Regions from separate parts of the Burkholderia stabilis genome, predicted to be linked through region 1. Evidence: riboswitches for the same ligand, from Rfam matches in the RefSeq annotation. Region 1 holds a riboswitch; each other region holds the start of a gene.
What was found. A riboswitch is a leader RNA that binds a small molecule or an ion and turns the genes downstream of it on or off. The one in region 1 is predicted to bind cobalamin.
Positions count from the first base shown of each region.

Region 2: linked by a shared signal. The riboswitch ahead of BBJ41_RS21230 (TonB-dependent receptor domain-containing protein) and the one ahead of cobW (cobalamin biosynthesis protein CobW) in region 1 are both predicted to bind cobalamin.
Region 3: linked by a shared signal. The riboswitch ahead of BBJ41_RS26380 (CbtB domain-containing protein) and the one ahead of cobW (cobalamin biosynthesis protein CobW) in region 1 are both predicted to bind cobalamin.

Region 1 covers NZ_CP016442.1:781,932-789,327, reverse strand. The annotation lists gene BBJ41_RS03795 (cobyrinate a,c-diamide synthase) at 1-84, opposite strand, end outside; gene cobO (cob(I)yrinic acid a,c-diamide adenosyltransferase) at 87-689, opposite strand; gene BBJ41_RS03785 (cobalamin biosynthesis protein) at 724-1,101, opposite strand; gene cobA (uroporphyrinogen-III C-methyltransferase) at 1,098-1,907, opposite strand; cobalamin riboswitch at 2,018-2,255, opposite strand; cobalamin riboswitch at 2,380-2,644, shown strand; gene cobW (cobalamin biosynthesis protein CobW) at 2,973-4,061, shown strand; gene cobN (cobaltochelatase subunit CobN) at 4,068-7,396, shown strand, end outside.
Region 2 covers NZ_CP016443.1:707,817-715,212, forward strand. The annotation lists gene BBJ41_RS21215 (Dabb family protein) at 1-585, opposite strand, end outside; gene BBJ41_RS21220 (hypothetical protein) at 575-919, opposite strand; gene BBJ41_RS21225 (helix-turn-helix domain-containing protein) at 1,087-2,124, shown strand; cobalamin riboswitch at 2,234-2,426, shown strand; gene BBJ41_RS21230 (TonB-dependent receptor domain-containing protein) at 2,766-4,694, shown strand; gene BBJ41_RS21235 (TetR/AcrR family transcriptional regulator) at 4,803-5,375, shown strand; gene BBJ41_RS21240 (alpha/beta hydrolase) at 5,428-6,423, shown strand; gene BBJ41_RS21245 (DUF6331 family protein) at 6,443-6,862, shown strand; gene BBJ41_RS21250 (LysE family translocator) at 6,859-7,396, opposite strand, start outside.
Region 3 covers NZ_CP016443.1:1,911,723-1,919,118, reverse strand. The annotation lists gene BBJ41_RS26390 (inorganic phosphate transporter) at 1-1,323, opposite strand, end outside; gene BBJ41_RS26385 (histidine phosphatase family protein) at 1,526-2,116, opposite strand; cobalamin riboswitch at 2,171-2,308, shown strand; gene BBJ41_RS26380 (CbtB domain-containing protein) at 2,342-2,551, shown strand; gene BBJ41_RS26375 (CbtA family protein) at 2,565-3,299, shown strand; gene BBJ41_RS26370 (LysR family transcriptional regulator) at 3,380-4,288, opposite strand; gene metE (5-methyltetrahydropteroyltriglutamate--homocysteine S-methyltransferase) at 4,417-6,711, shown strand; gene BBJ41_RS26360 (MFS transporter) at 6,888-7,396, opposite strand, start outside.

The DNA of each region.
Region 1 (7,396 bases):
CAGCCGCGCGAGGCCGGCCGTCACCGACGTCTTGCCCTGGCCGGACGCGGGCGCACTGACGAACAGCGCGGGGCAGGCCGGCACGCTCAGAACTCCACGCCGCGCTGCGCCTTCACGCCTTGCTCCTTGTACGGATGCTTGACGAGCCGCATTTCGGTGACGAGATCGGCCGCGTCGATCAGCGCATCGGGCGCGTGCCGCCCGGTGACGACGACGTGCACCGAATCCGGGCGAACGGCAAGCGTCGCGAGCACTTCGTCGAGCGGCAGGTATTCGTACTTCAGCACGGTGTTCAGCTCGTCGAGGATCACCATCCGGTAGTCGCCGCTTTCGATCATCCGGCGCGCCTCGTCCCAGCCCTTGCGGGCGGTCGCGATGTCGGCGTCGCGGTTCTGCGTGTTCCACGTGTAGCCGTCGCCCATCGTCACGAAATCGCATTCCGCGACCGCGCCGAGGAAGTCGCGCTCGGACGTGTGCAGCGCGCCCTTGATGAACTGCACGACGCCGAGCCGCATGCCGTGGCCGAGCACGCGCACGGCCATGCCGAATGCAGCCGTGCTCTTGCCCTTGCCGTTGCCGGTGTTGACGATCAGCAGGCCCTTTTCGTGGGTGGCGGCGGCCTGCTTCTTCTCATGGCCGGCGCGGCGGCGTTCGGCCATCCGCTGATGGGATTCGGAATCGGTCTTCATCGGGAATCGTCCTGTCGAAAGCGAAACAAAGGGTTCAGAGCGGGCCGGCGAGCGCGACCGTCACGCCGTCCCGGATGGATTTGGGGCCCAGCAGCCGGCCATGCGGCGCCGCGAGCTGCGCGCACGGCTCGGCCACGCCCGCGACGCCGAAGCGCGCGAGCGCGGCATCCGACGGGCCGCTTACGGCCAGCTCGGGGCGGTTTGCGAGCTGCGCCGCATCGAACGCGACGAGCGGCCAGCCGCGTCGCGCACACAGCGTGCGCAGCGCACGGGTGCGCGCCTTGTCGGCGAGCGTCGCGACGAGCGCCGGTTCGGCGCCCGGGTAGAGCGCGAGCGCGGCGCGGATCGCGGCATCGAGTTGGGCGGCCGTCACGCCCGCGCGGAAGCCGACGCCGAGCGCGACGCGCGTCATGCGCCGCCGCCGAGCGCCGCGCGCACCGCCGGATCATCGGCGAGCGCGGCGACGCGGCCGATCACGACGATCGCCGGCGAACCGATGCCGGTTGCGCCGACGCGTTCGACGAGATTGTCGAGCGTCGCGAGCACGTGCCGCTGATCGGGACGTGTCGCATTCTCGATCGCCGCGCACGGCGTATCGCCGGGCAGGCCGCCGTCATGCAGCGCTGCCACAATCGCGTCGAGCCGGCGAATGCCCATATAGATCACGATCGTCATGCGGGTGGCGGCGAGCGCGCGCCAGTCGGGCTCGTCGGCGCCCGCGCCGTGGCCCGTGACGAAGATCACCCCCTGCGCGTCGCCGCGATGCGTGACCGGAATGCCGAGCGCGGCCGGCGCTGCAATGCCTGCGGTGATGCCGTTCACGATTTCCACCGGAAAACCCGCGGCGCCGAGCGCGGCCAGTTCCTCGCCGCCGCGGCCGAACACGAACGGATCGCCGCCCTTGAGGCGGGCGACGCTGCGGCCCGCGCGCAGATGGTCGAGCATCGCGGCGACGATCGTTTCCTGCGGCGTCGACGCATGGCCGCCGCGCTTGCCGACGTGCTCAATCAGCGCGTCGGCGCGCGCATGGCGCAGCACGTCGGGGTTCACGAGATCGTCGACGAGCAGTACGTCGGCCGCGCCGATCGCGCGCACGGCCCTGAGCGTCAGCAGGTCGGCGTCGCCGGGGCCAGCGCCGATGAGCCACGCGCGGCTCATCGCGCGCGGCACGGCGCGCACCGTGTCGTTACGGTGAAAAGGGAAAGGCGGGCGGCACATGGGCGGCCGGCAGACAGGCAAGGCATGACGGATCGGACGAAGCCCACGCGGACGCAGGCGGAATGCGCACCCCATCCGTCCCCCGCGGATCGGGCGTTCGGCGAGCGTCGGGCTCGCCCCTTGCGTCGGCCGGTATCCGGGCTGGCCGCTTGCCAGGCCGCAGCCTTCCCGCCCGGCTGAAGGGCAGTGGCATCGTGGGCGGCATGGGCGCGTCGCGCGGGGAAGCGCGTCGCGCGGGCGGCGTACCGTTGCGGGGACAGCACAGGCCGGGCGGACATCCGCCTCCTGTTTCCCGTTTAACTGCATGCGGGAATGCGCATGCGAGCACCGAACGCGGCGCTACGATAGCACAGCGGTCCGCCCGCGCGAACCCGCCGCGCCGGTGCCCGAAGCGGCTTCAGGCGTCGCGCGCCGGCCGTGCGAAACACGGCCCGGCGGCCCGTGCCGCCTTGACGCTCCCCGCACCGCCGCCTACACTCGCACGCGTTTTGGTGCTCGCGCGCGCCGCTCCGGCGCACGCAGTTAAACGGGAAACAGGGAGCCTGCCTGCGCCGCAGTCGAGCCAACCTGTGCTGCCCCCGCAACGGTAAGCGAACGCGTCGCGCGCAGCGCGATGCAACGCCGCTTCGCCGCATGCCGCACGCATGCGGACGACCGCCACTGGATGCCGCGCGCATCCGGGAAGGCGAAGCGGCGTGTTCGTCAGCCCGGATACCGGCCTAAACATTGGGGTTCAGCGCCGCGGGGAGGCGGCGCATCGTCCACGGCCGCAGCAGGCCCGACGCCCGCGCATTTCCCGCTTTCTCCGCCCATCGGCCCCGCGCGCACGCGCCCGGCCGGCACGGCGAACGGCAGGCGGCGCGGGCAGGGCCGGCGGCAGCCGTGTTGGCATTCACGATGTCGACCGTTCGCAAGGAAGCACCATGTCCGATTCGTCGTTCCGTCCGTCCTGCGTCCGTCCGTCCGGGCTGCGCGGCGACCTGCCCGCGATCCGCCAGATGAATTGCCGCGCCGCCTTCGACGCGACGATCCCGGCCTGATTCCACTTTCGACACAGGACCTACCATGACCCTACGCAAGCTTCCCGTCACGATCGTCACGGGCTTTCTCGGCAGCGGCAAGACGACGCTGATGCGCCACATCCTGCAGCACGCCGAAGGCCGCCGCATCGCGGTGATCGTCAACGAATTCGGCGAGCTCGGCATCGACGGCGAAATCCTCAAGGGCTGCGGCATCGGCTGCGAGGATGCCGAGGGCGCGCAGAACGAAGCATCGGGCCAGCTCTACGAGCTCGCGAACGGCTGCCTGTGCTGCACCGTGCAGGAAGAGTTCTATCCGGTGATGGAAGCGCTTGTCGAACGGCGCGCGGATATCGACCACGTGCTGATCGAAACGTCGGGGCTCGCGCTGCCGAAGCCGCTCGTGCAGGCGTTCAACTGGCCGACGATCCGCAACAGCTTCACGGTCGATGCGGTCGTGACCGTCGTCGACGGGCCGGCCGCCGCGAGCGGCCAGTTCGCGGAAAACCCGCAGGCCGTCGATGCGCAGCGCCGCGCCGATCCGAACCTCGACCACGAATCGCCGCTGCACGAGCTGTTCGCCGATCAACTGTCGTCCGCCGATCTCGTGATCGTGAACAAGGCCGATCTCGTCGGCGATGCGGAATTCGCGCAGATCGAAACCGCGATCCGCGACGAGATCCCGCCGCAGGTGAAGATCGTGCGCGCGACGCGCGGCGAACTCGATCTCGCGATGCTGCTCGGCCTCGAATCGGCGTCGGAAGAAACGATCCACCTGCGTCACGACCATCACGGCTCGGCCGACGACGGCGACCACGACCACCATCACGACGATTTCGACTCGGTGGTCGTGTCGGGCGATGCGGGTACGCGCGAAGCGACGATCGCCGCGCTGCAGCGGGTCGTCGAGACGCACACGATCTACCGCGCGAAGGGTTTCGCCGCGCTGCCCGGTGCACCGATGCGGCTCGTGATCCAGGGCGTCGGCCGCCGTTTCGACAGCTATTTCGACCGCCGCTGGCAAGACGGCGAAACGCGCGCGAGCCGCTTCGTGCTGATCGGCGAGGATCTCGACGCGGCCGCGCTGCAGCGCGCGTTCGACGCCGCGTGCGCGGCCGAGCCGCAACAGGCGTAACGCACGATGCATCTGCTGCGCACCACGCCGGGCGGTTTCGTCGACGATACGCAGGGTGTCGTCCGGATCGACCAGCAACCGGCCGACATCGTGATCCTGAGTTCGGCCGACACGACGCTGTCGCTGCTCGCGAGCGTCGTGCCGCACCTGCCGGCCGGGTTCCCGAGCGTGCGGCTCGCGAACGTCACGTTCCTGCGGCAGCCGGCGTCCGTCGATTTCTACGTCGACGACGTGCTGCGTCATGCGAAGACGGTCGTGATCGATCATCTCGGCGGCGAAGCGTACTGGCCGTACGGGATCGAGCAGGCCGTGTCGCTCGCGTCGAAGCGTGCGCAGCAGCTCGCGATGTTTTCGGGCGACCTGCAGGAGGACCCGAATCTCGTCGCGAAAAGCACGGTCGCGCCCGAGCTGTGCCGGCTGTGGTGGCGCTATCTGCGCGAAGGCGGCGTGCACAACGCCGAGGCGCTGCTGCGCAGCATCGCGTTCCATACGCTCGGCTTCGGCGACGAACCCGAGCCGCCGCGCCCGCTGCCGGCCGCCGCGCTGTATCACCCGGCGCGCGACCGCGCGAGCGTCGACGACTGGCGGCCGCGCTGGACGCCCGGCGCGCCCGTCGTCGCGATCCTGTTCTACCGCGCGCACTGGCAGGCCGCGAACACGGCCGTGTTCGACGCGCTGGCCGACGCGCTCGTGCAGGAAGGGCTGAATCCGCTGCCGATCGCGGTGACGTCGCTGAAGGACGCGGTGAGCCGCGAAGTCATCACGCAGCTCTGCGACACGCACGACGTCGCGCTCGTGCTGAACACGACCGCGTTCGCGGCCGGCGCGATCGATGCCGCCGAGCCGGAAGTGCTCGCCGGCGATGCGCCGGTGCTGCAGGTGATCCTGTCCGGCGGCAATCGCGACGCATGGGTGGCCGACAACCAGGGCCTGCACGCGCGCGACATCGCGATGCACATCGCGCTGCCCGAGGTCGACGGGCGCATCGTCACGCGTGCGGTGAGTTTCAAGGGGCTCGCGTATCGCTGTCCGCACACCGAGGTCGACGTGGTGCGCTACCAGCCGGACGCCGAGCGGATCGCGTTCGTCGCGGCGCTCGCGCGCGGCTGGTGCCGGCTGCGCACGCTCGACAACGCGAGCAAGCGCGTCGCGCTGATTCTCGCGAACTATCCGCAAAGCGAAGGGCGGATCGGCAACGGCGTCGGGCTCGACACGCCGGCGTCCGCGCTGCGCGTGCTCGCGGCGCTGCGCGATGCGGGCTACGTGGTGGCCGATTTGCCGCCCGACGGCAACGCGCTGATCGCGCGGCTCACCGAAGGCGTGACCAACGACGCGGCCGTGCATGCGCTGCGCCCGGCGTTCCAGAGTTTCGCGCTGGCCGATTACCTCGCGCATTTCGCGCAATTGCCGGCGGCCGTGCGCGACGCGCTGAACGAACGCTGGGGCGCGCCGGAAGCCGACCCGACGCTGCGGCAAGGGCGCTTCACGATCGCGGGCTGGCGCGTGGGCAACGTGTTCGTCGGCATCCAGCCGTCGCGCTCGCGCGGCGAGAACGACTACGCGAGCTACCACGACGCGGATCTGGTGCCGCCGCATGCGTATCTCGCGTTCTATTTCTGGCTGCGCGATGCGTATCGCATCGACGCGGTCATCCATCTCGGCAAGCACGGCAACCTCGAATGGCTGCCGGGCAAGAGCGTCGCGCTGTCCGACGCATGCTGGCCCGACCTGACGCTCGGGCCGCTGCCGCACCTGTATCCGTTCATCGTCAACGATCCGGGCGAGGGCAGCCAAGCGAAGCGCCGCGCGCAGGCCGTGATCGTCGATCACCTGATGCCGCCGCTCACGCGCGCGGAAAACTACGGCCCGCTGCAGGATCTCGAGCGGCAGGTCGACGAATACTACGAAGCGCTGATGGTCGATGCGCGGCGCGCGAAGCTGCTGCGCAAGACGATTCTCGCGACGATCGCCGAGCACCGGCTGCACGACGAACTGAGCGTGTCGCCGCCGCGCGACACGGGCGACGAGGATGCGCTGCTGACGCGCGTCGACGCGTGGCTGTGCGAACTGAAGGAAGCGCAGATTCGCGACGGGCTGCACGTGTTCGGCCTGTCGCCGGCCGATCGTCAGCGGCGCGATACGCTGCTCGCGCTTGCGCGCTTTCCGGTCGGCGACGGCAAGGGTGAGCGCGCGGGGCTGATCGGCGCGCTCGCGCGCGATCTCGTGCTCGGCGACGACTTCGACCCGCTTGCCGCCGACTGGGCCGCGCCGTGGGCCGGCCCGCGTCCGGCGATCCTGCAGGCGCTCGACGCATCGCCGTGGCGGCATGCGGGCGATACGCGCGAGCGGCTCGAACGGCTCGCGCAGCACTGGCTCGACGGACTGTGTGCGGCCGGACCGGGCAACGCGGCGGCCGATATCGACACGACCCCGCCCGGCGAATGGCCGCATACGCTCGCGGTGATCGCGCGCGTGCGCTCGGCGCTGATGCCCGCGCTCGACGCGTGCGGCGGCGAGGAAATGCGTCAATTGCTGCGCGGGCTCGACGGCCGCTTCGTGCCGCCGGGACCGAGCGGCTCACCATCGCGCGGCCGTCCCGACGTGCTGCCGACCGGGCGCAACTTCTACTCGGTCGACACGCGCGCGGTGCCGACGCAGGCCGCATGGTCGCTCGGCCTGAAATCCGCGCAGCAGTTGATCGAGCGCCACCTGCAGGATCACGGTGATTACCCGCGCGCGATCGGCCTGTCCGTCTGGGGCACGGCGACGATGCGCACCGGCGGCGACGACATCGCGCAGGCGTTCGCGCTGCTCGGCGTGCGGCCGAAATGGGCGCACGGCAGCCATCGCGTGACCGACTTCGAGATCCTGCCGATCGAGATTTTCGACCGGCCGCGCATCGACGTGACGCTGCGCGTGTCGGGTTTCTTCCGCGACGCGTTCCCGAACCTGATGCACCTGTTCGACGCGGCCATGCAGGCCGTCGCCGCGCTCGACGAGCCCGAGGAACTGAACCCGATCCGCGCGCGCATCGAGCGCGAGCGTGCGAAATGGATCGCGCAGGGCGTGCCGCCCGACGAAGCGCGGCGCCGCGCCGGCTGGCGCGTGTTCGGCGCGCGGCCGGGCAGCTACGGCGCGGGCCTGCAGGATCTGATCGACCAGCGCCGCTGGCAGAGCGACGCCGATCTTGCGGATGCGTACCGCCAGTGGGGCGGCCACGCGTACGCGCAGAACAGCGCGGGCGACGCCGCGCCCGACGTGTTCGGCGAGCGGCTGGCCACGATCGACGTCGTCGTGCAGAACCAGGACAGCCGCGAGCACGACATCCTCGATTC
Region 2 (7,396 bases), on a different replicon from region 1:
ATGCGAGATCGCGTCGACCGTCCAGTCGGGGCTTTCGGCGTCGAACCGGCGGTCGACCCAGCCCCAGTGATACGGATGCATCAGGTATTCGCCGAGCAGATCGCCGACGTGCGCGAATTCCTGCTGCCACACGTGCGTCCAGGCACCCGGCGTCTCGATCCGGCTCAGTCGCCAGTTGCGGATGCCGGGCATGAATGCGGGCATCTGCAGCAACTCGCTTTCGAGCGCGGCGACTTGCGTTTCGCTGGCCTGCGGCCGCGTGCGCAGCATCAGCGTGCGCCACACGCCGTCGTGCAACCCGGGTTCGCGCAGGCCGCCGCCGATCGGGCGACAAACGGCGCCGTCGATGCGTGCGATGCCCGGCAGCCGAGCCAGCGTGGCGAAATCCGTGGCAGGATCGACCACGGGCGCATCGCGCAACACGTCGAGCGTGTAGTCGCCCGCGCCCCAGCTACCTTCCTGATTGCGCGCGAGCGTCACACGTCTCGCGCCGGGCAGCGCACGCGCGGCCTCGCACAATGCATGTTCGATCGCATGCGCATCGCGATCCACCGAAACGAATACCTGCGCCGTGTCATGCCGCATGGCCGGCCTCCTTCAGGGCAGGCAACGGCGCGTCGGCGTCCGTCATCACATGGCGTCGGCGCGCGTCGCACAGCCCGTCGACCGCCATCCAGAACGCGACCACGTCGCCATCGGTCAGCGCGCGCATCCGGTAATAGGACGGCGCATCGTCGACGTGCCAGGTCAGCCACAGCGTGCTCGGCTGCCCCGGCACCGCGACCGGCGGCGACACCCAGCGGCCGGCCGCCGTCAGCCCGCGCGCCGCATGGCCCGGCAAGTAGCGGTCGCGCAGCAGCGCGAGCACGTCGGGAATGCGCTCGGGAGCGAGCGTGATTTCATCTACGATCTGGATCATTCGCGTGTCGTCCGTGGTCGTTCATGGCGGGATGCGTTGCCGGCCTACGCCGTTCCGGCGAGGCCGAAGGCGGCCGGCGTCGATAGCATTCTTGCGTGGCGACGGTTCGCACACCCCTACCGGCCCGCTCACCGGCCCCTGTCGCAACGATCAGAACGGGAGACAACATGAAACCGCGCGCAATGCCCCAAAACGGCCGCGTCCTGCCGGGTTTCGGCGCGCGCCTGCTGAGCGAACTCACGCGCAGCGGCGCGGCGCCGGCCGGACGCGATACGCAGGCGCCGCACGATGCGCCGACGGCCGGCGGTTTCGTTGCGCTCTACCGCGACGCGATCGAGCGGCTCGAAGCGCAGGTCGCGCGCGGCGACGGCCACCCGCCGATGCGCAAGCAGGAAGTCGACCTGATGTGCCGCTGCCTGCTGAGCTGCGCGACGCTCGCCGACGCGATCCGCTGCGCGCGCGACTTCTGCGACATGCTGACGCCACGCGCCGGCATGCTGTCGCTCGCGGTGCGCGACGGACGCGCGACGTTCCGGATGGACTCGCTGCGCCGCACGCGCAGCCCGGCCGCGTGCCTCGTCGACCTGACGGGCCTGTTCTGCTATCTGCAACTGTTCGGCTGGCTGATCGGGCAGCCGCTGCGGCCAATCGACGTGTGGCTCGGCCATCCGCGCCGCGACGACGCGGTGCCGCTGCTCGGTCTGTTCAACGCGCCGGTCGACGTCGGCCGGAAAACCTACGGCTTCGCGTTCGATGCGGCGCGGCTCGAATGCCGCGTGATCCGCCAGCCGGCCGAACTCGACGCGTTCCTCGTCGATTTCCCGTTTCGTCTGATCGATGCGGCGCCAGCCGTCGTGTCGTGGACGCAGCAGGTGCGCGGCTTTCTCGATGCGGCGCTCGCGCACGCACAGGCGCTGCCGGCGCTCGTGGAGCTGGCCGCGTGGCTCGGCGTCAGCGAGGCGACGCTGCGGCGGCGGCTCGCGGCGGAAGGCAGCGGTTATCACGCGTTGCGCGAGCAATGCGTGGCCGACGCCGCGCGACGATGCCTGCGCGACACGGACTGGCCGGTCGCACGCGTGGCCGCACATCTCGGGTTCGGCGGCGAGGAAGCGTTCCGGCGTGCGTTCGTGCGCTGGACGGGTGTCGCGCCGAGCCGGTTCAGGCGCGATCCCCCGCCGTCGATCCCGGTGTTTCGTCAGACATGAAACGCGGCGCCGGCGCATGAAAGAAAGGGTTTGGAAAGTTTCCGCCGGGCAATGACGTTTTTTCGCATCCCTGCGCAACCGGACAATTGACGCGCCGGAGCCCGCGCCATTACGCTTGCGCGCTGATGGTTCCCGGAGACGGGATCAAAAGGGAACGCAGGAGAGGCAGCGCCTCGAATCTGCGGCTGCCCCCGCAACTGTGAGCGGCGAATGCGTGCCACTGCGTGCCACTGGGAAACCGGGAAGGCCGGCGCGAATGACGACCCGCGAGCCAGGAGACCTGCCATCGACCCGAGGTCCAAGCAGCCGCACCGGGCGGGGTGTCCCGGCGCGCCAAGCACCGCCATTGGCGGTCGCCCGTTGCATGGACGGCCCGACCTCAGGACCCTTCAGATGTCCATCGTTTCCGAATCCGCTTTCGCTCAGAAAGCGTCGCACCGACACGCCGTCGGCATGCGTGGCCAGCCCGCGTCCGCGCGGCCGTTTATGGCGCTTGCGTCGCCCGGCATGCGCCGCACCGACACCGCCGGCAGCCGGCCGCCTTGTCCCGCCACGCCATGACGCCCGCCCGGAACTGGCCGGCCCGGCCCCCGATTCGCTCACGATCGCCGTACACGCAACACGCTTATTCCCGCTGCCTCATGAACATTCGTTACCTTCTTGCCACGTCCGCCGCCAGCGCGCTGCTTGCCCCGATCGCCCATGCTGCCGGCGACACCGCGCTCCCGCAGGCCGCCCGGCCCGCGGAAAGCGCCGACCTGCCGACGATCAGCGTGACCGACACGCGGCGCCTGCCCGAATCGTTCGACGGTCGTTATGCGTCGACGCAGGTGCTCACGCGCGAGGATCTCGACCGGCTGTCGCCCGGCGACCCGAGCATCACGCAGGCGCTCGCGACGCTGCCGGGCGTCACCGTCTCGCAGAACGGCGGCCCCGGCTCGTCCGCGTCGGTCAGCATCCGCGGCTCGTCGGCCAGCCAGGTCGCCGTGTTCATCGACGGCATCCGGATCGGCTCGTCGACCACCGGCATCGCGCCGTGGGCCGATCTGCCGACCGAAGCGTTCGAGCGCGTCGAAGTGATCTCGGGGCCGGCCGCCGCGTCGTTCGGCGCCAATGCGATGGGCGGCGTCGTGCAGCTCTTCTCGCGCCGCGCCAGCAATCAACCGAACCAGACCACGGTGTCGTTCGGCGGCGGGTCGAACAAGACCTTCGACACGCAGTTGCGCACGTCGGGCACGGTGCCGTCGACGGGGCCGCTGGCCGCGCTCGGCGGGCTCACCTACTCGCTCGGCCTGCACGACTACAACACGGCCGGCATCGATGCGACGCGCCCGTTCTTCTACGCGCACGAAGCCGGCCGCAATCCGTATCACGCACAGGATCTCGATGCGCGCCTCGGCTACGCGCGCGACAACTGGTCGATCTCGACGTTCGCGCTGTATCACCGGTCCGATCTGTCCTACGACAACATCGGCTATGCGAACCGTCAGCTCGATCATCAACTGACGGCCGGCATCGCGTTCCGTCTCGACATCACGCCCGACACGCAGTTCGCCCAGTCGTTCGGCTATTCGAACGACCGCGCCTTCATCTACGCGAACGACCCGACCCTTGCGACCGACCAGATCAATTCGCAGCGCATCAGCACGTCGACGTCGCTGACCCACCAGGAACACGGGTTCCACCTGTTCGGCCTGCCGCTGTCGGGCGAGACGAAGCTGGCCTACGACTTCACGCGCGAACAGGCGTTCCTGCCGTTCGACATTCCCGCCGGCGTGCCGACGCGCAACGATTCCGCGTTCTCGCTGCATCAGTCGGCGACGCTCGGCAGCGTGACGATGTTCCTCGCGGGGCGTCACGAGATCATTGCCGGGCAGTCGGTGAACACCGGCAATGCCGCGCTGTCGTGGGCGATCACGCCGGTCTACACGGCGCGCGTGTCGTACGGCAACGCGTTCCGCCTGCCGACGTTCAACGACCTGTACTACCCCGGCTACGGCAATCCGAACCTCAGCCCCGAACGCAACACGTCGGTCGAGGCCGCGATCGACGCGAATACGTCGTACGGCACGTTCTCCGCCGCGATCTACGACACGCGGGTCAACAACCTGATCGCGTACAACCCCGCGACGTTCTCGCCGATGAACATTGGCCGTTCGCATATTCGCGGCATCGACCTGTCGTACAAGGGCACGATCGGCCGCTCGACGCCGGTGAGCCTCGCGATCGGCATCCTGAATCCGCAGGACGAGACCAACCAGACCTGGCTCAACCGCCGGCCGCGCCAGACGGTCAGCCTCAACGTCGATCACACGTGGGACGAACTGCACCTGCACGCGCTGAGCACGGGCGCGTCGCTGCTCTACGGCGGCTCGACGTTCGACGATCCGGCCAATACGCAGTATCTGCCGTCGTACCTGACCGTGAGCCTGCGCGCGGCCTACCGGATCAATTCGCACCTGACGGTGTCGGCGTCGCTGTCGAACCTCTTCGAGCGGCAGTACATGACCGCGTACGGCTACAACACGCTCGGACGCACCGCGTTCGGCAAGGTCAGCTATACGTTCTGACGGCCCGGCAAACCCACGCATGGCGAAGCCACCGGCACGCACACGACATTGACACTGCCACAAAAACTAATAGAATTAGTTTTTTGACTAACCTCAATAGCATCCGTCATGGCGCGTGCCGGCATTACCGTAGACAGGCTCGTCGAAGCCGGCGCGCAGCTCGCCGATGAAACCGGCTTCGAGCAGCTCACCGGCGCGGCGCTCGCGCGGCACTTCGACGTGAAGCTCGCCAGCCTGTATTCCCATATCCCGAGTTTCGACGACCTCAAGAGCCGTATCGCGCTGTTCGCGCTGCAGGAGCTGGCCGACCGCGCGACCGACGCACTGGCCGGCCGCACCGGCAAGGACGCGCTGGCCGCACTCGCGAACGTCTATCGCGACTATGCGCGCGAGCATCCCGGCCGCTTTGCGGCCGCGCGGCATCCGGTGAGCGCGGAACGCGCCGCCGAGAGCGCGGGCGGCCGGCTCGTCAGGATGACCGCGGCCATGCTGCGCGGCTACGCGATTCCCGACGCCGAACAGGCGCATGCGATTCGCCTGCTCGGCGGTTTCTTCATGGGCTACGTGACGCTGGAAAGCGCGGGCGGTTTCTCGCACAGCGCGCCGGATTCCGACGCGTCGTGGTCGCGCAGTCTCGACGCGCTGGACGTGATGCTGCGCCACTGGCCGTCGGCCGCATGACGGGCCGTGCTGCACCGGAATACGCCGTGACGGGCCGAACGGAAACCATTCGATGAAAGACAAACCTGACGGCGTCGCCGTACCGAGCCGGGTCGTCCCCTTTCCCGCGTCGATCAGCGACGAAGCGCGAGACGCGCTGCGGCGACTGGTCGGCGACGACGGCGTGCCGCTGAATGCGTTGCACGTGATGCCACCGCCGGACGATCACGATGCGTGGATGCGCGTGAAAGCCGCGGCCGATGCGCATTACGCGGCGGCCATCGAGCAGCTCGGCGGGTATCTGCGCTCGAGCGTCGAGACGATCCGGGCCGGCCACGCCGACATCCACGTCGCGACGCCCGCCGATGCGATTTCCGGCGAATGCGCGGTCATCGACCTGCATGGCGGCGCGCTGGTCCTGGGCGGCGGCGCCGCGTGCCGCGCCGGCGCGCAGATGCAGGCCGACCGGCTCGGCATTCGATGCTACGGCGTCGACTATCGCCTGCCGCCCGAGCATCCGTATCCGGCCGCGCTCGACGATTGCATCGCGGCCTATTCGCACGTGCTGGAACGCTACGCGCCGGAGAACATCGTCATCAGCGGCCGCTCGGCCGGCGGCAATCTCGCCGCCGCGATGGTGCTGCGCGCCCGCGACGAAGGCTTGCCGCTGCCGGCCGCACTGGTGCTGCTGTCGCCCGAGGCCGATCTCACCGAATCCGGTGACAGCTTCGAGACCAACCGGCTCGTCGATGTCGTGCTGCCGGGGTCGCTGATGCCGAACAACCTGCTCTACGCGAACGGCGCCGATCTCGCGCATCCTTACCTGTCGCCGCTGTTCGGCGATTTCGCCGCCGGTTTTCCGCCGACGTTCATCCAGAGCGGCACGCGCGACCTGTTCCTGTCGAACGCGGTGCGCCTGCATCGCGCGTTGCGGCGCGCGCAGGTGCCGACCGAGCTTCACGTGTTCGAAGGGATGCCGCATGGCGGCTTCATGGGCGCGCCGGAGGACAGGGAGCTGGGCCGGGAAATCGCAGGCTTCGTGCGCGCGCATTTGCGGGCATTGAACTGAACCCGGAGCGCATCGAACGATGAACGAGAAGCCGCACAAGGACGACATCCGTATCGGCCAGGATCGCTGGATCGCATTTGGCGACCTGGCGGGCGGCCACGGGCAAGCGATCGAGATCGATCCGCATCTGGCGGCGCTCATGCCGTTGATCGATGCGCTGGAAACGGAATGCGTCGCCGGATGCTGCGGCATCGACGCGTTCGGCTTCTGGCCGGACGACATCGCGGTTGCGCTGAGCGCGTGGCATCGCGATGCGCTGGTTCGGCTTGCCGACGATCTGCTGTCGGCTCAGCGTTCGATCGACGCGCTGCCGTCCGATATCGTCGTCAGCACGCGCATGAACCACTACCTTCGGAAAACCGTGATGCAGGAATTGCTGGCGCATCTGCGGACGGTTGTCGACGACATCCGGCCGCAGCGTGACGCACCGCGCGCCTAGATGACGCCGCGCACGCCCGCAGCCAGCTGAATCGCGCCGAACGCCGCGATGACGACGGCCGACACGCGCGACAACCCGTGCATGAACGCGAACGACATCTTCGTGCGCAGCGCGGCGCTCGCGCTGCTCAGGCACAGCCACCAGGTCGCGGAACCAATGAACACGCCGGCGACCATCAGCGACACGGACGGCCACATCGCGCCTTCCCGCGCGCCCGTCAGCGGGCCGAGCGCCGCGAAAATCCCGACGAACGACAGGATCGTCATCGGGTTCGACAGCGTGAGGCCGAACGTCGTCAGGAAATCGCGCAGCACCGTCGTGCGCGGCAACTCGCGTTGCATCGCCGACGCGGCCGGCGCCTGGCGTGCGATGGTCCAGGCCAGCCACACGAGGAACGCGCCACCGCCGATCTTCAGGCCGACGGTCAGCATCGGGAACGCCGTGACGATACCCGCGATGCCCAGCGCGCCGAGCAGGCCGTAGATCGCGTCGGCGCACGCGGCGCCGATGCCCGTCGCGAACCCGGCCTGGAAA
Region 3 (7,396 bases), on a different replicon from region 1:
GCCGACGGTCACGACGATCCGTTTCCAGCCGACCATCGTGCCGAGGCCCAGTGCGATCGCGACGGCAACCTTCACCCACGTCGGAATGAACTTGGTCGCGTGATCGAGCTGCTTGCGATAGTTGTCGATCGCGAGCTTGTCGTCGGCGGCGAACGCGGGCTGCCCCGACTTCTCGATCAGGCGAATCGCTTCGGACACCAGATACATCGTGTTGCGCACGTTGTCGACGTCGCGCTGCGGCACGGCGGCCATCGAGCCCGACGAACCCACGGCAGTTGCGAGCGACGTGGACAGCTGCTGCACGGCCGGCAGCACCGCAGGCGTCAGTTCGCGATGCTGCACGTAGTGTTCGACGTCGGCGCGCGGGTTCGCCGACGGCGCGACGCCGTTCGTATACTTCGCGAACGTCGCGGCCGCCTGATTCGCGACGGCGACGAAGGTCTGCGACTCGGCCGGCGTGACGGCCTTGTTCAGGGCGTACGCGGCCGGCACCGTGCCGATCAGGATCAGCATGATGAGGCCCATCCCTTTCTGCCCGTCGTTCGAACCGTGCGCGAACGACACGCCCGTGCAGGTCAGGATCAGCAGGCAGCGAATCCAGAACGGCGGCGGCTGGTCCTTCGGCGGCTCCTTGTACAGCTCGGGAATCCGCACGAGGGCTTTCAGCACGAGCAGCAGCAGCGACGCGCACAGGAAGCCCACGATCGGCGAGAGCAGCAGCGACTTGCCGACGCCCAGCGCCTGGCCCCAGTCGACGCCGCTCGTGCCGGACGGCCCGTGCATCAGCTGGTTCATCAGCCCGACGCCGATGATCGACCCGATCAGCGTATGCGAGCTCGACGACGGCAACCCGAAATACCAGGTCGCGAGGTTCCAGACGATCGCCGCGATCAGCAGCGCAAACACCATCGCGAAGCCGGAGCCGCTGCCGACCTGCAGGATCAGCTCGACCGGCAGCAACTGCAGGATGCCGAACGCGACGGCGCCGCTCGAAACCATCACGCCGAGGAAGTTCCACATGCCGGACCAGATCACCGCCACGTTCGGCGTCAGCGAGTGCGTGTAGATCACGGTGGCGACCGCGTTCGCGGTGTCGTGGAAGCCGTTGACGAATTCGAAGCCGAGCGCGATCACCAGCGCGGCGCCGAGCATCAGGTACGGGAACAGCGACCCTTCGCGCATCGGCGACAGATCGTCGATCAGGTGCGTGGCGATGTAGACGGCGCCGATCGCGAGCACCAGCAGGAACACGGCATAGCCGAGCTGCCGGGTGCGCTCGACGGAGCCCCGATCGTTCGCGGTGGACGAAGCAGGTTGATTCATGACGGGCGTCTTCTCGTGGGGGAGTCGCGTCCGATCCTAGCCGCGGCTAGCAGTCAGTTTGATGACAGTCGGGATGACGAACGGCGCGTCTTACAGTGATGTAAGGCGAGGGACGATATTCGTTCGCGTCGTGAAACACCGGCCGCTTTGTCATCCATATCGCGCATGCCGGGGCGGCAATTCCACGCGCAATTCCACACGCTTACGCATCGACGTCGCGCCGATCGTCGTGCGTCGTGGCCAACGTCCATCCATGCGGCGACGCGACGAACATCGTGCACGACAGCGGTGCGACGTCGATGCGCGCCGCAGCATCGAGATCCATCCTCATCACGTGCGCGACGGCCGCGCGAACGATCGGCGCATGCGTGATCGCGACGACGTCGCGGCCGGGCGGCAGCGCGTTCAGCCATGCGCCGACACGGCGAGCGGCGGCTTCGAACGATTCGCCGCCGTGCGGCGACGCGGACGGATCGCAGATCCATGCGCCCAGTGCGTCCGGCACGTCGCGTGCGAGATCGTGCAGCCGCTTGCCTCGCCAGTTGCGGTAGTCGATGTCGCGAAGCGGGTCGTCGGCTTCGGCGTGCAGGCCGAGTGCATCGGCGGTCTGCCGCGCACAGCGGGCAGGGCTGCACCGCACGAGCGCGCCGGCCGCGTGCGTCCACCGATCGCGCAGCGCGGCGGCTTCGGCGAGCCCGCGTGCGTCGAGCGGATCGTCGTCGGGAAACGTGCCGGTGCGCATCGCGCGGGTCGACGCGTGTGCAATCAGGCGCAACGAGGCATGGAGGGTCATGTCGGTTGTCGGGAGAGCCGGAGCGGACGGGCGGTCGTCCGCGGGCCATCACTTCTTCAATACGCGGACGTTCGCGCGTACAATCCGCTCGATACGAAGCGCGGAAGCCGGTGCAAATCCGGTGCGGTCGCGCCACTGTAACCGGGTAATCACGATCCCGGAAGCCAGACCTGCCTTCGTACCCATCCAACATTTGTCGGGGCGCGATTCCCCTGAGGTGCATCCATGAGCGAAGCAGTGCTGAAGCCGGTCGTCGTGCCGGCACCCATCCCCGTACGTGAGCTGTTGCCGTGGGCCGTATTCGTCGGCCTGATCCTGCTGCTCGCACTCTATTTCGTCGGCGCGGAACAAGGCGCGACGTCGCTCGTGCCGGGCATGTACGTCCACGAATTCGTCCACGACGGCCGCCATCTGCTCGGCTTTCCCTGCCACTGACGCGGAGAACACGATGGTCGGAAAGCTGCTCATGCGCGGGATGCTCGCAGGCATCGCCGCGGGCCTCCTCACGTTCGGTTTCGCGAAAATCGTCGGCGAACCGCAAGTCGATCAGGCAATTTCCTTCGAAGAACAGCGCGATGCCGCCAAGAGCGACGAGCACGGGCACGATCACGAGGTCGAGCTGGTCAGCCGCCACACGCAGGCCGGCCTCGGCCTGCTGACGGGTGTCGTGACCTACGGCGCGGCATTCGGCGGGTTGTTTTCGCTGGTCTTCGCGTTTGCCTACGGACGAGGCAGCCGCCTCCCGGCGCGGCCGCTGGCCGCGTGGCTCGCGCTCGCGGCGTTCGTCGCGCTCGTGATCGTGCCGAACATCAAGTACCCGGCCAATCCGCCGTCGGTTGGCGACCCCGACACGATCGGCTATCGCACGGGCCTGTTCTTCCTGATGATCGCGATCTCGATCGCGACGATGGTGTTCTCGGTCAGCGTGCGCCGCCATCTGCTCGCGAAGCTCGGCCAATGGAACGCGTCGATCGTGGCGGGCCTCGTGTTCGTCGCGATCATCGCGGCGGTGCAGCTCGGGCTGCCGTCGATCAACGAAGTGCCGGCCGCGTTCCCGGCTGCCTTGCTGTGGAAGTTTCGCGTCGCGGCCATCGGCATGCAGGTGATCATGTGGACGACGATCGGCCTGTTGTTCGGCGCGTGGGTCGAGCGCGGCGAACGCATCGGCATGCACGCCGCCTGACGCGTATTGCAAACGGGTGCACCCGGGGGCCCGTTCACGCCGATCGCAAGCCCGATATTCGCGTGAACAGGGCCTGAGCCCTAACGCAGCATGCGCGGCGCGCTCCACGTCGATTCGCGCGCCAGCGCGACGAACGCGGCCAGATAGTCGATCGACGCATCCGCTTCGCGGATGCCGAGGAAGATCTGCTTCGCGATTCCCTTCTTGCCGAGCTTGACCGGCACGACCGGCATCCGGTCCGCGTATTCGTCGGCAAGCCATCTCGGCAGCGCGGCCACGCCGCGCCCGCTCGCCACCATCTGCAGCATGATGTCGGTCGTCTCGATCGACTTGTGCCGCCTTGGCACGATGCCGGCCGGCGTCAGGAACTGGTTGTAGATGTCGAGCCGGTCGGTTTCGACCGGATAGGTGATCAGGATTTCGTCGATCAGCTGCTCGGGCGTCACGTAGTCGGCATTCGCGAGGCGGTGTGCATCCGCGACCACCAGCACCTGCTCGTAGTCGAACACGGGATCGAAACGCAGGCCCGGCTTGTTCAGCGGGTCGGGCGTCACGAGTACGTCGATGTCATAGCCGAACAGCGCGCCGATGCCGCCGAACTGGAAACGCTGCTTCACGTCCACGTCGACGTCGGGCCAGCGTGACAGGTACGGCGACACGACCTTCAGCAGCCACTGGTAGCACGGGTGGCACTCCATCCCGATACGCAGCGTGCCGCGCTCGCCTTTCGCGTACTGCTTCATCCGCTCCTCGGCGAGCTCGAACTGCGGCAGCAGCCGGTTCGCGAGCTTCAGCAGATACTGCCCGCCTTGCGTGAGCCGCAGGCCGCGCCCTTCCCGGTCCCAGATCGGCGTGCCGAGCTGCTGCTCGATTTTCCTGACGGTATGGCTGAGCGCCGATTGCGTGAGGTGCAGCGCATTGGCGGCCGCGGTCAGCGAGCCCTGGCGCTCGACTTCACGAATGACGACGAGATGGAATCGTTCCAGCATGGATATCGCTCGCGCAACAGATGCATGAACAAATTTAATGGATGAATGAAATAATGCCATTTTATTTCATGGTTTGAAATCCCTATGATGGCTGCCGGATCTTCAATTTCTTTCTGGACGGCAGCCTCATGGTCACGACACACAACCTCGGTTTCCCGCGCATCGGCGCGAAGCGCGAACTCAAGTTCGGTCTCGAACGCTACTGGAAAGGCGAATCGTCGCGCGACGAACTGAAGGCGCTCGGCGCGGACCTGCGCGCGCGTCACTGGAACGATCAGCGTGGCCTGGATCTCGCGCCGATCGGCGATTTCGCGTTCTACGACCAGGTGCTCGACATGAGCTTCACGCTCGGCAACCTGCCGAAGCGCGTGCAGGACTTCCACGGCGATGCGCTCGACAACTATTTCCGCGTCGCGCGCGGCCGCTCGGCGCAGTCCGCGGAAGAGCATGCGGCGTGCTGCGGCGGCGTCGCGGCCGGTGAAATGACGAAGTGGTTCGACACGAACTACCACTACATCGTCCCGGAATTCCACGCCGACACGAATTTCTCGCTCGACCCGTCGCGCCTGCTGCAGCAACTGGCCGAGGCGAAGGTGCAGGGCGTGAACGCTAAACCGGTGATCATCGGCCCGGTGACGTACCTGTGGCTCGGCAAGTCGAAGGACGATTCGGATCGCCTCGCGCTGCTGCCGAAGCTGCTGCCGGTGTACGGCGCGCTGCTCGACACGCTGACCGCGCAAGGCGTCGAGTGGGTGCAGATCGACGAACCGATCCTCGTGACCGAACTCGACGCCGAATGGCGCCAGGCATTCCGCACCGCGTATGCGGCGCTGGAGACGCGCCGCATCAAGCTGCTGCTCGCGACGTACTTCGGCCAGCTTCAGGACAACCTGACGCTCGCAAGCTCGCTGCCGGTCGACGGCCTGCATGTCGACGCGATCAACGCGCGCGACGAAGTGCACGCGCTGGTGCGTGAACTGCCGGCCGAGCGCGTGCTGTCGGTGGGCGCGATCAACGGCCGCAACATCTGGAAGACGGACCTGAACGCGACGCTCGACTGGCTCGAACCGCTCGCGAAGCAACTCGGCGATCGCCTGTGGCTCGCCCCGTCGTGCTCGCTGCTGCACGTGCCGGTCGATCTCGCGAGCGAGGAGAAGCTCGATGCGGAGATCCGTTCGTGGCTCGCGTTCGCGCTGCAGAAGCTCGACGAATTGAAGGTGCTCGCGGCGGCACTGAACGAAGGCCGCGGCAAGGTGGCCGACGCGCTCGCCGCGAACGCCGCCGCGATCGACTCGCGCCGCCGCTCGCCGCGCGTGAACAACCCGGCGGTGAAGGCGGCTATCGCGCGCATCGACGCGCCGCTCGGCAACCGCGCGAGCCCGTACACGCAGCGCGCGCCGAAGCAGTCGGCGCGACTGAACCTGCCGGCCTTCCCGACGACGACGATCGGCTCGTTCCCGCAGACCGCCGAAATCCGCCAGGCGCGCAGCCAGTTCAAGGCCGGCGCGCTGGACGAAACCGGCTACCGCGCGGCGATGCAGGCCGAGATCGAGCGCAGCGTCCGCGAACAGGAATCGCTCGAACTCGACGTGCTTGTGCACGGTGAAGCCGAGCGCAACGACATGGTCGAATACTTCGGCGAACAGCTCGACGGGTACGCATTCAGCCAGTTCGGCTGGGTGCAGTCGTACGGTTCGCGCTGCGTGAAGCCGCCGATCCTGTTCGGCGACATCAGCCGCCCGAAGGCAATGACCGTCGAATGGATCACGTATGCGCAGTCGCTGACGAACAAGCCGATGAAGGGCATGCTGACCGGCCCGGTGACGATCCTGAACTGGTCGTTCGTCCGTGACGACCAGCCGCGCTCGGTGTCGTGCTACCAGCTCGCGCTCGCGATCCGCGAGGAAGTGCTCGACCTCGAGAAGGCCGGCGTGCGCGTGATCCAGATCGACGAGGCCGCGTTGCGCGAAGGGCTGCCGCTGCGCCGAGCGCAATGGGGCGAGTACCTGCGCTGGGCGGTCGAATCGTTCCGCATCACCGCGAACGGCGTGCAGGACGATACGCAGATCCACACGCACATGTGCTATTCGGAGTTCAACGACATCATCGCGTCGATCGCCGACATGGATGCGGACGTGATCACGATCGAGACGTCGCGCTCGGACATGGAGCTGCTCGACGCGTTCGACAGCTTCAAGTATCCGAACGAGATCGGGCCGGGCGTGTACGACATCCATTCGCCGAACATCCCGACGCAGGATCACATCGTCGGCCTGATGCAGAAGGCGGCCGAGCGGATTCCGGCGGAACGTCTGTGGGTGAACCCGGACTGCGGCCTGAAGACGCGCCAGTGGGCGGAAGTGATTCCGGCGCTGACGAACATGGTCGCCGCCGCGAAGACGCTGCGCAGCCAGGTGCAATAACGCGAGGGTGTTGCGTGCGTGCCGCCAAGATCGACGATCCGGCGGCAGGCGCAACGTGATGCCCACGTTGCGTTCGGACTTCTGACGACGGGCATGAAAAAGGGCGGCGCAATGCGCCGCCCTTCGGTGCGATGACAGGGCAGACCCGCGTGACGCGGCCTGCCCGTTGCGGGACGTTACGCGGTACGTGCGCCGCGCGGCAGCGGTGCGTCCTGCTTGCCGGGCGCGCCCGCATCGTCGATGCTGACACGGCGCGAGATCAGCCACACGCACAGCGACGACAGCAGTGCGGCGCTCGTGTACTGGATCGCGAGCGGCCACCATTGCGGCGCGGTGTTCTGCGCGATGATGGTCGCGACGAGCGGCGTGAGGCCGCCTGCGAGCGCGCCGCAGACCTGGTACGCGATCGAGATCGCCGTATAGCGGATCCGCGCGACGAAGATGCCGCTGACGAAGCCCGCGACCACCGAGTAGTAGCCCGATTCCGCGAGCGTCGCGAGACCGACGCCGACCGTGACCGACAGCGGCGTGCCCACGTGCACGAGCGGCAGCATCACGAACGGGACGATCGCGGCCCAGGCGCCGATGATCAGCAGCACGCGCGTGGTGCCGAAGCGTTGCGCGAGGAACGCAGCGGCGAGCTGCACGACGAACTGCAGCACCGCGACGATCGTCATGCAATGCA